Regions from separate parts of the Undibacterium sp. Dicai25W genome, predicted to be linked through region 2. Evidence: predicted binding sites of a transcription regulator. Region 2 holds the regulator's gene; the other holds the start of a gene.
The links. The regulator sigma-54, encoded in region 2, starts transcription at its own class of promoters, with help from an activator protein. The targets are predictions, from matches to a motif close to TGGCANGNAANCTGCTTT.
Positions count from the first base shown of each region.

Region 1: glnA (type I glutamate--ammonia ligase) is a predicted target of sigma-54. The motif match lies at 2,627-2,644, and genes of this name have one in related genera.

Region 1 is NZ_JBMPOQ010000013.1:5,538-12,290, forward strand. Features, by position in the region: gene glnL (nitrogen regulation protein NR(II)) at 1-311, opposite strand, end outside; gene ACO0KY_RS14110 (DUF4124 domain-containing protein) at 402-884, opposite strand; gene glnA (type I glutamate--ammonia ligase) at 1,070-2,485, opposite strand; gene ACO0KY_RS14120 (bifunctional diguanylate cyclase/phosphodiesterase) at 3,094-6,039, shown strand; gene ACO0KY_RS14125 (rhodanese-like domain-containing protein) at 6,130-6,594, shown strand; tRNA gene ACO0KY_RS14130 (tRNA-Ser) at 6,692-6,753, shown strand, end outside.
Region 2 is NZ_JBMPOQ010000001.1:352,937-359,689, reverse strand. Features, by position in the region: gene ACO0KY_RS01795 (KdsC family phosphatase) at 1-83, shown strand, start outside; gene lptC (LPS export ABC transporter periplasmic protein LptC) at 80-703, shown strand; gene lptA (lipopolysaccharide transport periplasmic protein LptA) at 693-1,316, shown strand; gene lptB (LPS export ABC transporter ATP-binding protein) at 1,318-2,082, shown strand; gene ACO0KY_RS01775 (RNA polymerase factor sigma-54) at 2,094-3,578, shown strand; gene hpf (ribosome hibernation-promoting factor, HPF/YfiA family) at 3,688-4,032, shown strand; gene ACO0KY_RS01765 (enoyl-CoA hydratase/isomerase family protein) at 4,196-5,290, shown strand; gene ACO0KY_RS01760 (ABC transporter ATP-binding protein) at 5,344-6,072, opposite strand; gene ACO0KY_RS01755 (ABC transporter permease subunit) at 6,082-6,753, opposite strand, start outside.

The DNA of each region.
Region 1 (6,753 bases), on a different contig from region 2:
GGCGTTTCGGGATTATCTAAAGCCGTGACGATACTATGTACATGCAAAGCTTCGCGTCCAGCACGTTCCAAGGTGAGATCCTGGCGCTTATCTGCAAATTGGTGCGAAATCGCCTGATCGAATACCGCGAGCAATTCTTTGGGGTTTAAAAATAAATCGGTTAATTTCTGATGTGCCAGCGCTTTTAAGGAGCTATCAAGTAAATTTTCGGCGGCGGCATTGACGAATACAATGCATCCGTTAGCATTGAGCACGATAACAGCCGAGGTCAACAAATCAAGACCGGCGAACGAGTTAAGAGAGTTTTCCAAAATGATCCCGAAAAAAAAGGCCGCATACAGCGACCTTTACGCAAACATCATGCCTGAATTTTCAATCCCGAAAGCATCCTGACTTTTGCACTATTTGAGGTTGCTTAGTTCGCGCTGCAGAGCTTCAATATTTTTTGTGCTGCGCGCAATATCATCTTTCATTCCACTGGTCCGTTCCTGGTATTTTGCGAAGTTACGCTCGCTACCCAAGCGCTCGGGCTCGCCATTGTTGTAGTCTTTTTTCAAATCATCTAATTTTTTTTGCTCTGATTTGAGTTCATCTTGCAAAATCTGCTTACGATCAGAATCGCGTGCTTTTTGGGTAGAATCGTCTACCTTAGGAAAATCTGCCGGGCTTGACGCAGGCTTACCTTGCGCTTTTTTTGCTGGCAAAGCAGGCGCTGGAACAACCGTAATACCGGGCAATTCGACCTTACTACAACCTTTAGTCGCGCCAGTGTTTTTGTATTCTTTCTTGCCGGTTGCATCAACACACAAAAAAACCTCACTCTGTGCATAGGCCACACTTTGCATCAAAAGCAAGGAAATAATAGCGGTCAATATTTTCTTCATAATCAGTCAATAGTCACAAACAGGCTTGTAGTGTATTCGAAGCAGCGCCGTCGCACAATTCTAGCTTACCAGTTGTAACAAAGGATGTGTAAAGGAAATACAATCTAAAAAAACCAATCCGAAGCAAAAACGTCGTCAAGACCAAAAAAAAGCGGGGTTGCCCCCGCTTTTTTATCTGTACCAAATTACAGAGAGTAGTACATGTCGAATTCAACTGGGTGAGTTGTCATGCGCATACGCTGTACATCTTGCATTTTCAATTCAATGTAAGCATCAATCATGCTGTCACTGAATACGCCGCCACGGGTCAGGAACTCGCGGTCTTTGTTCAATGCATCCAACGCTTCTTCCAGAGAAGAACATACTGTTGGGATCAATGCATCTTCTTCTGGAGGCAAATGGTACAAGTCTTTAGTTGCTGCTTCACCTGGGTGTATCTTGTTTTGTACGCCGTCCAGACCAGCCATCATCAGTGCAGAGAAGCACAGGTATGGGTTGGCCAGTGGATCTGGGAAGCGCGCTTCAACGCGACGACCTTTTGGATTTGCAACGTATGGAATACGGATAGATGCAGAACGGTTACGGGCCGAGTAAGCCAATTTCACCGGGGCTTCATAACCTGGCACCAGACGTTTGTACGAGTTAGTACCTGGGTTAGTGATTGCATTCAATGCTTTAGCATGTTTAATGATACCGCCGATGTAGTACAGAGCGAAATCAGACAAACCAGCATAGCCATCGCCTGCGAACAGGTTTTTGCCATCTTTCCAGATAGATTGATGCACGTGCATACCAGAACCGTTGTCACCAACGATAGGTTTAGGCATGAAAGTCGCTGTTTTACCATAGGTATGAGCAACATTCCAAACCACGTATTTCAGATTTTGAGTCCAGTCAGCGCGCTCTACTAATGTGGAGAACTTAGTACCGATTTCATTTTGACCTGCGCCAGCCACTTCGTGGTGATGCACTTCAACTGGAATACCCATGGATTCCAGAATCAAGCACATTTCAGAACGCATGTCCTGAAAGCTGTCGACAGGTGGCACTGGGAAATAGCCGCCTTTGACAGTTGGACGATGGCCGGTGTTACCGCCTTCGAGTTTTTCGCCTGTTGTCCAGGACGCTTCTTCGGAATCAATCTTCACGAAGCAACCAGACATGTCGATTTTCCAACGTACGCCGTCAAAAATGAAGAATTCTGGCTCTGGACCGAAGTAAGCCGTGTCACCGATACCGGAAGATTTCAGGTAAGCCTCTGCACGTTTTGCAATAGAACGTGGATCACGGTCGTAACCTTTACCATCGGATGGCTCGATGACGTCACATTGCATAAACAGTGTGGTTTCTTCCATGAATGGATCGATGTTCGCTGTGTTTGGATCAGGCATCAACAACATGTCGGAAGCTTCAATCCCTTTCCAGCCGGCGATGGACGAGCCGTCGAATGCGTGACCAGATTCGAATTTATCGATATCGAATTGGGAAACTGGAACAGTTACGTGCTGTTCTTTGCCTCGGGTATCAGCAAAGCGGAAATCAACGAACTTAACTTCGTTGTCTTTCGCCATTTTCAAGACTTCTGCGGCTGTCATTGCCATGTGAAACTCCTCAAATAGAGCTAAAAATAAATTCGGAAATTGCTGAGCCCTGTGCCAGCCATATTATTTGATAACCCAACAGCACTATAAATACCATTTTTTCATCAAATTTCATGCAGCGGCTAAACTCAATTAACAATCATAGCAGAAACTATGCCACCTTCCAGTTCTGTTAAAAACAAATAGATTTTTTGGAAAACCCTTGTTTTTTTATGAATGAGTATATAAAAAAAGTAAATATAGACGCCCATCTCTGCACGACACACTCACCATTTTGGTGCGCAAAAATAATTTTCGCACCAATTTAATGCATCTCATTTTTAATGATTCGTGCATCCTCATTTTGGTGCGCATATCGTCATTCCATACCAATGCAAACAAACCGTTTTAGTTCAAAGCCATTCCTGCTCTGAGATCAAATGATTGATGCTCATCATACTCAATGCGGATAGGCAGGTAATGCGATTGACTCTCATTTCTCAAGTGGCTATCTTTGATGACCAATTTGCGCTTCGTCGCTGACTGGATAAATTGTCGCAATTACGCGAGCCTACAATTACATAAACATAAGTTTCTTTCCGACCAGTCTACCTATTCATTGATGTCACATGCCACCTATCACCAGAAGATTTTCGCTGAATTCGCATATCTGTGCGATCTTGACCTTCTTTGTGGCCATCAGCATCGGCGTGACGCTGATCATTCGCTTAGAAAGAAGTGCAGCGATCGAAGACCGCTTAGTGACTACAGAGCTCGCCAGCCTGCAAATACACACCATTGAAGATAAGCTTGCACATGCACTGTCAGCGACCTACGCAGTAGCCTCATTGGTAAAAGACCGTAAAGGCAAGGTCGATGATTTCGATTCTTTTGCTGATCATTTGCTTGAATATCACCCTGGTATATCGGCGCTCTACCTGGCACCAGACGGTATCACCACTAACGTCGTACCGGCATACTGGCGCAAATATGGCTTGGGCATTAATTTACTCACCGACCCTTCCAGAAAAACTGAAGCACTCTTAGCGAAAAACACCAACCAACTTACACTGGCCGGCCCACTGACGCTTAAACGCGGCAGTATCGGCATCATCGGGCGCTTGCCCGTTTATTTAAAAGCAGAATCTGGTCAAGAACAGTTTTGGGGCATGATATCTGTCGTTATTACGCTAGAGTCAATACTGAAAGAATCTGGCCTACTCAGCATGGCGCAACGCGGCCACGATTACGAATTGTGGCGTATCGACCCTGCCACCGGGAACAAACAAACTATAGATAAAAGTACACATTTCGACGGCCAAAATACAGTTCACCAAAAACTCACCTTACCCAACGCTGTGTGGTATCTCGATGTCGTTAATAGCAATACCAATCAACCATTAACTGGCTTATACGTAAAATGCAGTATCGTATTTTTGATCAGTCTAATGCTGGCATGTATGGTTAAATTATTACTCAATACTCGTACGCAAAAACGTAATCTGGAAGCGATTATCGCCGACAGAACCAGGGAAGTCGCAGCCCGAGAAGCGGATCTGAGTCGCGCCCAGAGTATATCTGCCACCGGTAGCTGGATTGCAGATAACTACGACCAGATACATTGTTCCAATGAGGCTTATCACATTCTGAAGCTTCCAATAGGAAGCAACGTTGACTGCCAAACTATTTTTGAAAGAATTCATCCAGATGACCAGAAAAAAGTGATTCGGCACTGGAAGGAAAGTCTGACCCAGTTTTGCGCTGTTGAATTCCGCTTAAGCATAGACGGAGAAATTATCTGGATTCACTCTCAAATTGCCCTCGACAGAAGTTCGAATGGCAAGCTAATCCGGCGCATAGGCACAATACAAAATATCACTGACCGCAAACGCATAGAAGATGATTTGCGCGTCGCCGCGATTGCGTTTGAAGGACAAGAAGGAATGGTGATTACCGATGAACATCGCAACATCCTCCGAGTCAATAAGGCCTTTACCAGGATCACCGGATACTCCCGTGAAGAAGCATTAGGCAAGACCACAAATTTACTCAAATCTGGCATACACGGCTCAAGCTATTACAAAGACATGTCAGAACAATTGCAACTACATGGATTCTGGCAGGGCGAGATTTGGAATCGTCGTAAAAATGGCGAAATATATCCAGAATGGTTGACTATTACCGCGGTCAGATCGCAAGATGGAAAAACTATCAATTACGTCGGCACCATGCTCGACATTACGCAGCGTAAAGCCACTGAAGCCAAGCTCGAACATCTCGCTTACCACGACCCATTAACTGGATTAGCGAATCGCCGATTGTTACTCGACCGCTTACAACATGCGCTCGCCAGCAATATGCGCAACAAACGGCACGGCGCAATTTTGTTTCTCGATCTGGACAACTTCAAAACCATTAACGATATTAACGGTCATGGCACTGGCGATATGCTGTTGCAACAAGTCGCCAAAAGACTTTCTGAAAGCGTCGGTAAAGCGGATACATTAGCGCGCATCGGTGGCGACGAATTTGCGCTGATACTGGAAGGCATCAGTGACAATCTCAGAGAAACCGCGAGTAGAGCAAAATCCAGTGCCAGCCAAATTATCGAAAAACTCAAACAACCGTATTTTATTGATGGCCATGAGTATCACACCACCGCCAGCATAGGCATCGATTTTTTTAGTACTGACACCCAATCCGCCGACGAATTGCTCAAGCAAGTCGAAGTCGCAATGTACGAAGCCAAATCGTCCGGTGGCGATACTTTGTGCTTTTTCGATCCGATTATGCTCAATATTGTGACAGCGCGAGCAACAATGGAAGCGGCTATGCGGACTGGCATTTATCAGCAACAGTTTTTGTTGTACTACCAACCACAAGTCAATAGCGCAGGCAAACTGATCGGCGCCGAGGCGCTGCTGCGCTGGCAACATCCGCTCAAGGGAATGATTTCCCCGGCAGACTTTATTCCGCTTGCAGAAGAATCTGGTCTCATTATTCCTCTCGGCACCTGGATACTTAAAACAGCCTGCCAGCAATTGCGTGCGTGGAGCAGCGACCGACACTCGGCTAGTTTGACAATGGCAGTCAACGTCAGTGCCAAACAATTTCGCCAGCCAGATTTTGTCAAAGGCGTTCTATCTACCATTGAAGAAATTGGCGTTGATGCCCGCAAACTCAAGCTGGAACTCACTGAAAGTTTGTTGGTCGACGACATCGAAGAAACCATATGTAAAATGAACCAACTCAAAGCACATGGCGTCTGTTTTTCTCTCGACGATTTCGGAACCGGTTACTCTTCCTTGAGCTACTTAAAACGTCTACCTCTGGATCAACTAAAAATCGACCAATCATTCGTGAGAGATATTTTGATTGATCCCAATGACGCAGCGATCACCCGCACCATCATTGGCTTAGGTAAAAGCTTAGGGCTGGCTGTCATTGCCGAAGGCGTTGAAACCGAAGCACAACTGGCGTTCTTGCAAAGCCAGGATTGTCATGCTTTCCAAGGCTATTTGTTCGGCAAACCAGCACCAGAATTGAACATGCTCAGAAAATTGGTGTCCGCATAAACATAACAACCACATTGAACACAGTGCAAAAAAAGTACTCCTCGTGCATAATCAATACGAAGAACATTCCCTTTTTTATGAGATATCAACATGTCTAGCCTCGCTTTGTTGCAAACTGCTCGTCAACGTGGACAAGAACAAGGGCTGCCCTATGCAGGCGCACTCACCCCGACTGAAGCCTACGACTTATTGCAAGCCGATTCATCCGTGTTGTTAGTCGACGTAAGAACGAACGCCGAACGCGACTGGGTAGGTAAAGTTGGCATCAAGGAAGAACAACATTTTGCTGTGCAGTGGAATATCTACCCAGGCGGGACGCCAAATCCAGATTTTTTGGCGCAATTGCAGGCGGTGTCAGCAAATAGAGATACGGTTATCTTATTCCTATGCCGCTCCGGCGTGCGCTCACGCCACGCAGCCAAGCTAGCAACAGAAAATGCTTATATAAATTGCTATGATATTTTGCAAGGTTTCGAAGGTGATAAGGATCAACAGGGCCATAGAAAGACCATAGGTGGTTGGTGTCAACAAGGTTTGCCCTGGATTGGCGCCTGAATTTTGAATAATTCAACACCAAAGCTTCCATCTGAAGAAATAGTTTGCTAGAATAGCGAGCTTCGCTGATGCGGCACAATTGCAAAGACGAAAAGTAGGAGAGGTGGATGAGTGGTTTAAGTCACACGCCTGGAAAGCGTGCGTAGGTTTATCCCTACC
Region 2 (6,753 bases):
AAGGTGCGGTGCGAGAGGTATGTGATTTTATTTTAAAAGCACAAAATAAATACGAACTGGCTTTAGCCGAATATTTGGCATGAAACCACAGATTACTATAGACCGGGCACGTATCTGGATAGCCGTTGTTGCGCTAGGTCTTATTGCGCTTGGAAGCTTCTGGGTCGAAAACGCATTTCGTCAACGCGGAGAAGACGATGCACGAAAATCGTCGATAAGACTTGAACCTGATTATTACGTTGAGCATTTCAACTTCATCCGCTTGTCAAATAGTAGCAAAGCAAATTATCACTTGACCGGCGATCGCTTAATTCATCTGCCACGCACGGATCAGTACGAAATTACTCATCCGCATATTAATAGTTTTGACAGTACCCGCATGCCAGTGACCATCATTGCTGAGCGTGCTGTCGTCGATCAAAAATCTGAAGCCGTCAATCCTAAACGTGAACACGATATTGTGCACTTGTATGACAAAGTCAGTGTGGAACGTCCGGAGGGACTTAATTCAAATTTTATGCGACTGGAAACTAATTACCTGATGTTGATACCAGATAACGATCTGGTGACATCGGATCACCCAGTCACCCTATTTACCAATGGTATGGAAGCTCACGCGATAGGCATGATAGCCAATAACTCGACTCAGCAATTGGAGTTATTAAGCAAAGTACATGCACGTTTAAAAAAACGTGGTAGCTGAAACCACAACATATCAGACAAAATTTAGAAAGAAAAAAATGCGCCTGCCTCTCTTTTGCTCTCATCAAATAATGAGTTCAATCTTACTGCTCGGCATGACGACAACGTTTTTATTGCCGGCTTATGCGGAAAAAGCCGACAGCCAAAAAGAAATGGTCATCGAAGCCGAACACCTGGTGAGTGATGGTAAAACTAACATTACCACTGCAACTGGTGACGTTGTTATTACCAAGGGCACGTTAATTGTGAAATCCGAACGCGCAGTCGCAACTAAAACCCCTGAAGATTTTCAACACGTTAATCTGTATAGTAAATCAGGTGGAAAAGTCAGATTCCGTCAGAAACGTGATGGTGGCCCGGATCTCTGGGTTGAAGGTGAGGCAGATCGTGCGGAATACGACGAAAAAACAGAGTTCGTCAAATTCATCTCTAAAGCAAAAGTGCGTTACCTAGACGGCAAAAAGGTTACAGATGAACAAGAGGGCGAATTTCTTTCTTACGACAGCAAAAACGATGTCTTCGTTGGCACCAACACAAGTAATGGCTCGGTAGTTTCTGGCGGTGGCAGAATCAAACTGACGATACAACCAAAAATTAATAAACAGACAAATTAAGATGCCAGCCAACACTTCAGAAAAAAATAGCATTCTGGTCGTCAAAGGTTTGCAAAAGCGCTATGGCGCACGACAAGTTGTCAGAGATGTTTCTTTATCGGTAAAAAGTGGCGAGGTGGTTGGTTTGCTCGGTCCCAATGGTGCCGGTAAAACGACTTCGTTTTACATGATCGTTGGCTTGGTGCCATCAGATGGCGGACAAATCAGTATCGATGGCGTGGCTATTTCAGGTTTACCTATACATCAACGCGCGGTCTTAGGTTTATCCTATTTACCGCAAGAAGCATCGGTATTCAGAAAGCTGACGGTGGAAGAAAATATTCGTGCTGTTTTGGAATTGCAGAAAGATAAAAATAAAAAATATCTTTCAAAGCAGAAAATTGATCGGCGTCTGGATGCTTTGCTGGTGGATTTACAAATTGAAAAAATTCGCGAAAGCCAGGCGCTGTCATTATCTGGTGGTGAACGACGACGCGTCGAAATCGCCCGCGCATTGGCAACTAATCCCCGCTTCGTATTACTAGACGAACCATTCGCTGGTGTTGATCCCATTGCCGTGATTGAGATACAACGTATCGTACGATTCCTGAAAGAGCGTGGCATAGGGGTATTGATTACCGATCACAACGTTCGCGAGACATTAGGTATTTGTGACCACGCCTACATCATCAATCAGGGTGCGGTATTGGCCAGCGGTAAGCCTGATGACATCATTGAGAACGAATCAGTGCGTCGGGTTTATCTGGGAGAGCATTTCCGCATGTGACGGAAAGCATCATGAAACAAAGCCTGCAACTACGTACTTCCCAACATCTGGCATTAACGCCGCAATTGCAACAGTCGATCAGATTATTGCAATTGTCGACGCTGGAGTTGCATCAGGAATTAGAGACACTACTCATAGAAAATCCCTTGCTGGAACGCGTAGACGATCCTATGGACAATGCTCTACGTCTACTCGCAGATGGTGCTATCAATACATCAAGTAACACACCTGATGCCGGCATGGAAACTTCTAGCGCCAGAGAAAATACCAATAGCGCTGAAGAAACACCATCAGACAGCGAAATTGTACCCAATGACAGTGTCAGCGCCAACGAAGAAGAATGGAGCTTCAACGACGCGCCAGCAGGTCAGCACAGCGCTGAAGATGATGATGGTTACCGGCAACTAGAAGCCGCTCATATCTGCCTCCGAGAGCACTTGCTGGAGCAAATGCGTCTGAGCCTGCGCGAACCACGCGACCTGGCATTAGTAGAACTGATTATCGATGCAATTGACGATAATGGTTACCTTTCAGAGACACTGGATGAAATACATTCCAGCTTACCGATAGAACTCAGTGTAGAGCCAGAAGAATTATCATTCGCGTTATCGATGGTACAAAGCTTTGATCCGTCAGGGGTCGGTGCCAGAAGTGCTGCCGAATGTCTTGCAATACAGATAAAACGTTTACCCCAAATCCCTTTTGTCACACGACGTCTGGCATTAGCTATTGTTGAAAAACAATTAAATTTATTTGCACAAAGAGATTTCACGAAATTAAAAAAAATCTTTGATTGCGATGACGAGGATTTGCGCGAAGCACAAATTGTCATACGCGCATGTCACCCTAGACCAGGGTATGCATTTGCCAAGAGCAGTTCTGACTATGTTGTGCCCGACGTTATCGTTAAAAAAACTGTGCATGGCTGGCAAGTTTCGCTCAATCAAGATGTGATGCCCAAGCTGCGCGTCAGCAGTATGTACGCCAATCTGATGCGGCAACATCGAGGAGAGAACGGACTTGGTGCGCAACTACAAGAAGCACGCTGGCTCATCAAAAATATGCGGCAGCGCTTTGAGACAATTTTGCGCGTTGCACAAGCGATAGTAGAAAGACAGCGTAACTTTTTCACGCATGGCGCGGTCGCAATGCGCCCCCTTGTTTTGCGCGAAATAGCTGATACACTAGGATTACACGAGAGTACTATTTCCCGTGTTACGACCCAAAAATACATGTTGACCCCACATGGCATGTTTGAGTTAAAGTATTTTTTCGGCAGCCATGTCGCGACGGAAACCGGGGGGGAAGCATCGTCCACCGCGATACGAGCACTTATCAAGCAGTTAATAGGAGCAGAAGACCAGAAAAGCCCACTCTCTGACAGTAAAATCGCAGAAATGCTGGGTGAACAGGGTATGGTAATTGCCCGACGTACAGTCGCCAAATACCGCGAAGCTCTGAAAATTCCACCCGTCAGTATGCGTAAATGTTTGTAACAAAGTCCTTGTAATTCCGGTTTAAATTGCTATATATGATTTAGCTCAAGACACTTCCGATGAAATGAGCGCATCGTAATAGCAAGCAACATTACCATAGGAGCACAGTATGAATCTCACCATCAGTGGACATCACGTCGAAGTAACTCCTGCAATCCGCGAATACGTACACACCAAGCTGGAAAGAGTCCGGCGACACTTCGATCAAGTCATTGATATTGCCGTCATCCTGACGGTTGACAAGCTCCGCGAGAAAGACAAACGCCACAAGGCGGATATCAATCTGCACATCAGCGGTAAAGATATCCATGTAGAAAGTCTGGCGCATGATTTGTATGCAGCCATTGATGCACTGGTAGACAAACTGGATCGTCAAGTGATCAAACACAAAGACAAGATTCAAGAACATCACCACGATGCAATTAAACACATGCCAGATCCGGCATCGGCATAATCGCCAACCCCTGCTCATTCAGGGTCACTAAAACAAGGACGCTATCTGGCGTCCTTTTTTATTGCTATCCCACACATCACTCAATCCGTACTAAAGACCGTGACGGCAAGCGCGCAGCAGCATAAAATACCAGTTTTACCACGATCAATTTATTGGTATCCCTATGAGCGAATACGTTGTCACTTCTGTCAAAAATCAAATCGGCTTCATTACATTAGATCGCCCCAAAGCACTCAATTCCCTATCATTGGACATGGTAAGAAGTATCACGACTGCCTTATTGAAATGGCGTGATAATAACGATATCCGTGCAGTGTTTATTCATAGCAGCAGCGAAAAAGCCTTGTGTGCTGGTGGTGACATTCGCTTTTTTTATGATGTCGGAACATCCACTCCGACAGGCGACAGCGCATTGCTGGAAGATTTTTTTACCGAAGAATACGCATTAAACCATTTAATTCATTTCTATCCAAAACCGTATATTGCGCTGATGAACGGCGTGGTGATGGGCGGCGGCATGGGGATTGCACAAGCGGGTCCTGACAGTTGCTTACGCATCGTGACTGAGCGTACCAAGATGGCAATGCCAGAAGTGAATATTGGCTTATTTCCAGACGTTGGCGGTGGTTATTTCCTGTCACGTACGCCAGGACAAATCGGTACTTATCTGGGTTTAACTGGCGAAATTATCGGTGCTGCTGATGCGCTATATGCTGGTTTGGCAGATGTATTTATTCCAACCAGCGAAATTTCTGGCTTAATGGAATTATTGAGCAATAGCGATACATCCGATTTGCGCAAAGCAATTCACGATTTCGCCCGCCCTTACGCGACACAAGCTGAACCAGCGCAAAGCAAACTGGCAGTGCAACGCACTGAAATTGACGCGCTATTTTCTGGCAATAGCTTGATAAATATTGCTGAGGCACTCAAAAAGAATAACAGTGTATTTGCCCAAAGCACACTGGCCACCATGGAAAAGCGCTCACCGTTACTGATGTGTGTGACTCTCGAACAACTTCGCCGCAGCGCCAGCATGTCCGTGTCTGATTGCCTGCGCATGGAGAGAAATATGGTCCGGCATTGCTTTAAACACGGCGAAGTACTCGAAGGGGTACGTGCCTTGGTAGTTGACAAAGACAATCAACCCAAATGGTCACCAGCGCACTTGTCTGAGGTCAGTGAAGACATGGTGGCAGGTTTTTTCAACGAAGTATGGCCAGCATATGCCCATCCTCTGCGCTCTTTGAATGGATAATTGACTCATGTAGGGCGGATGCAACCCACCCTACATTTTGCACTGCTCTAAACTTAATGCTGCGAATTACCACCAAGGTACGCAGCCTTGACCGCAGGATCATTTTGCAGACTAGCGGCCGGACCATGCACAGAAATTTTGCCATTTTCTAAGACATAGCCATAATCTGCGACGGCTAACGCCGCAGCCGCAAATTGCTCAACCAACAGCATTGTCATGCCCTCATGCTTCAGACGTTGGATGATACGGAACACTTCATCCACCAAGATCGGCGCCAGCCCCATCGACGGCTCATCCAGCAAAATAACTTCCGGATTTAACATCACGGCACGCGCCATCGCCAGCATTTGTTGCTCACCGCCAGATAAGGTGCCAGCCAGTTGATCACGACGTTCGCGTAAGCGTGGGAACAGCTCCATCGCCTTTTGCAGATCGGTATCAATATCGCCGCGGTTACGCGAGCCGGTAAAGCGTGGGAAAGCGCCTAACAGCAAATTGTCTTTCACCGTCATCGTCGCAAACACGCGCCGACCTTCAGGTGAGTGAGCTAATCCAGCACGCGCAATTTTATGTGAATCAAGTCCGGTGATATCATTACCAGCTAGACTCACTGTGCCCTCCTTCGGTTTCAACATGCCAGAAATTGCTCGCATGGTCGTTGTTTTACCAGCGCCATTTGAACCGATCAACGTTACCACTTTTCCTTTTGGGACTTCCAAAGAAATACCATGCAATACCTGCACCTTACCGTACGCAGCGTGTAAATTTGAAATCGTTAACATAGGTTCTCCTTACACCGCTGCCACGGGATGTGCCGCGCCGCTCAGTTCTTCACTCACACTACCGCCCAGGTACGCTTCAATGACCTTGGGATCCGCTTGTACATCAGCTGGCTTACCTTCACAAATCTTCTGACCAAAATCAAGTACGGTAACGACATCGCATAAGGACATCACAACATCCATATGATGTTCGATCAGAATAATCGTGATCCCATGCTCACGGATTTTACGAATAATAGCGATGAGCTCTTTGATATCGGGTGCAGTCAAACCGGCAGCAGGCTCATCCAGCAACAACAATTGTGGATTCAAACCAAGAGCACGACCGATTTCTAACAAACGCTGTTTGCCATATGGCAGGTTGCGCGCCTCTTCATTCGCCAGATCGGATAAGCCTACAAAGTGCAAAATACTGGCTGCACGTTCACGCGCAGCACGCTCTTCACGCAAGTACCGTGGCGTATGCGCCATCGCATCAAACACGTTGCTACGGAAAGTACTATGCAAACCAACCAGTACGTTTTCAGTCGCTGTCATTTCACCAAACAACTGCACGTTTTGGAAAGTACGAGCAACTCCACCTAAGGCGATTGCAGAAGGCGTTGTGCCTGAAATTACCTTACCGCTAAATTCGACTGCACCATCGGTAGGTTTATAAATCCCAGTCAGTACATTCATCAT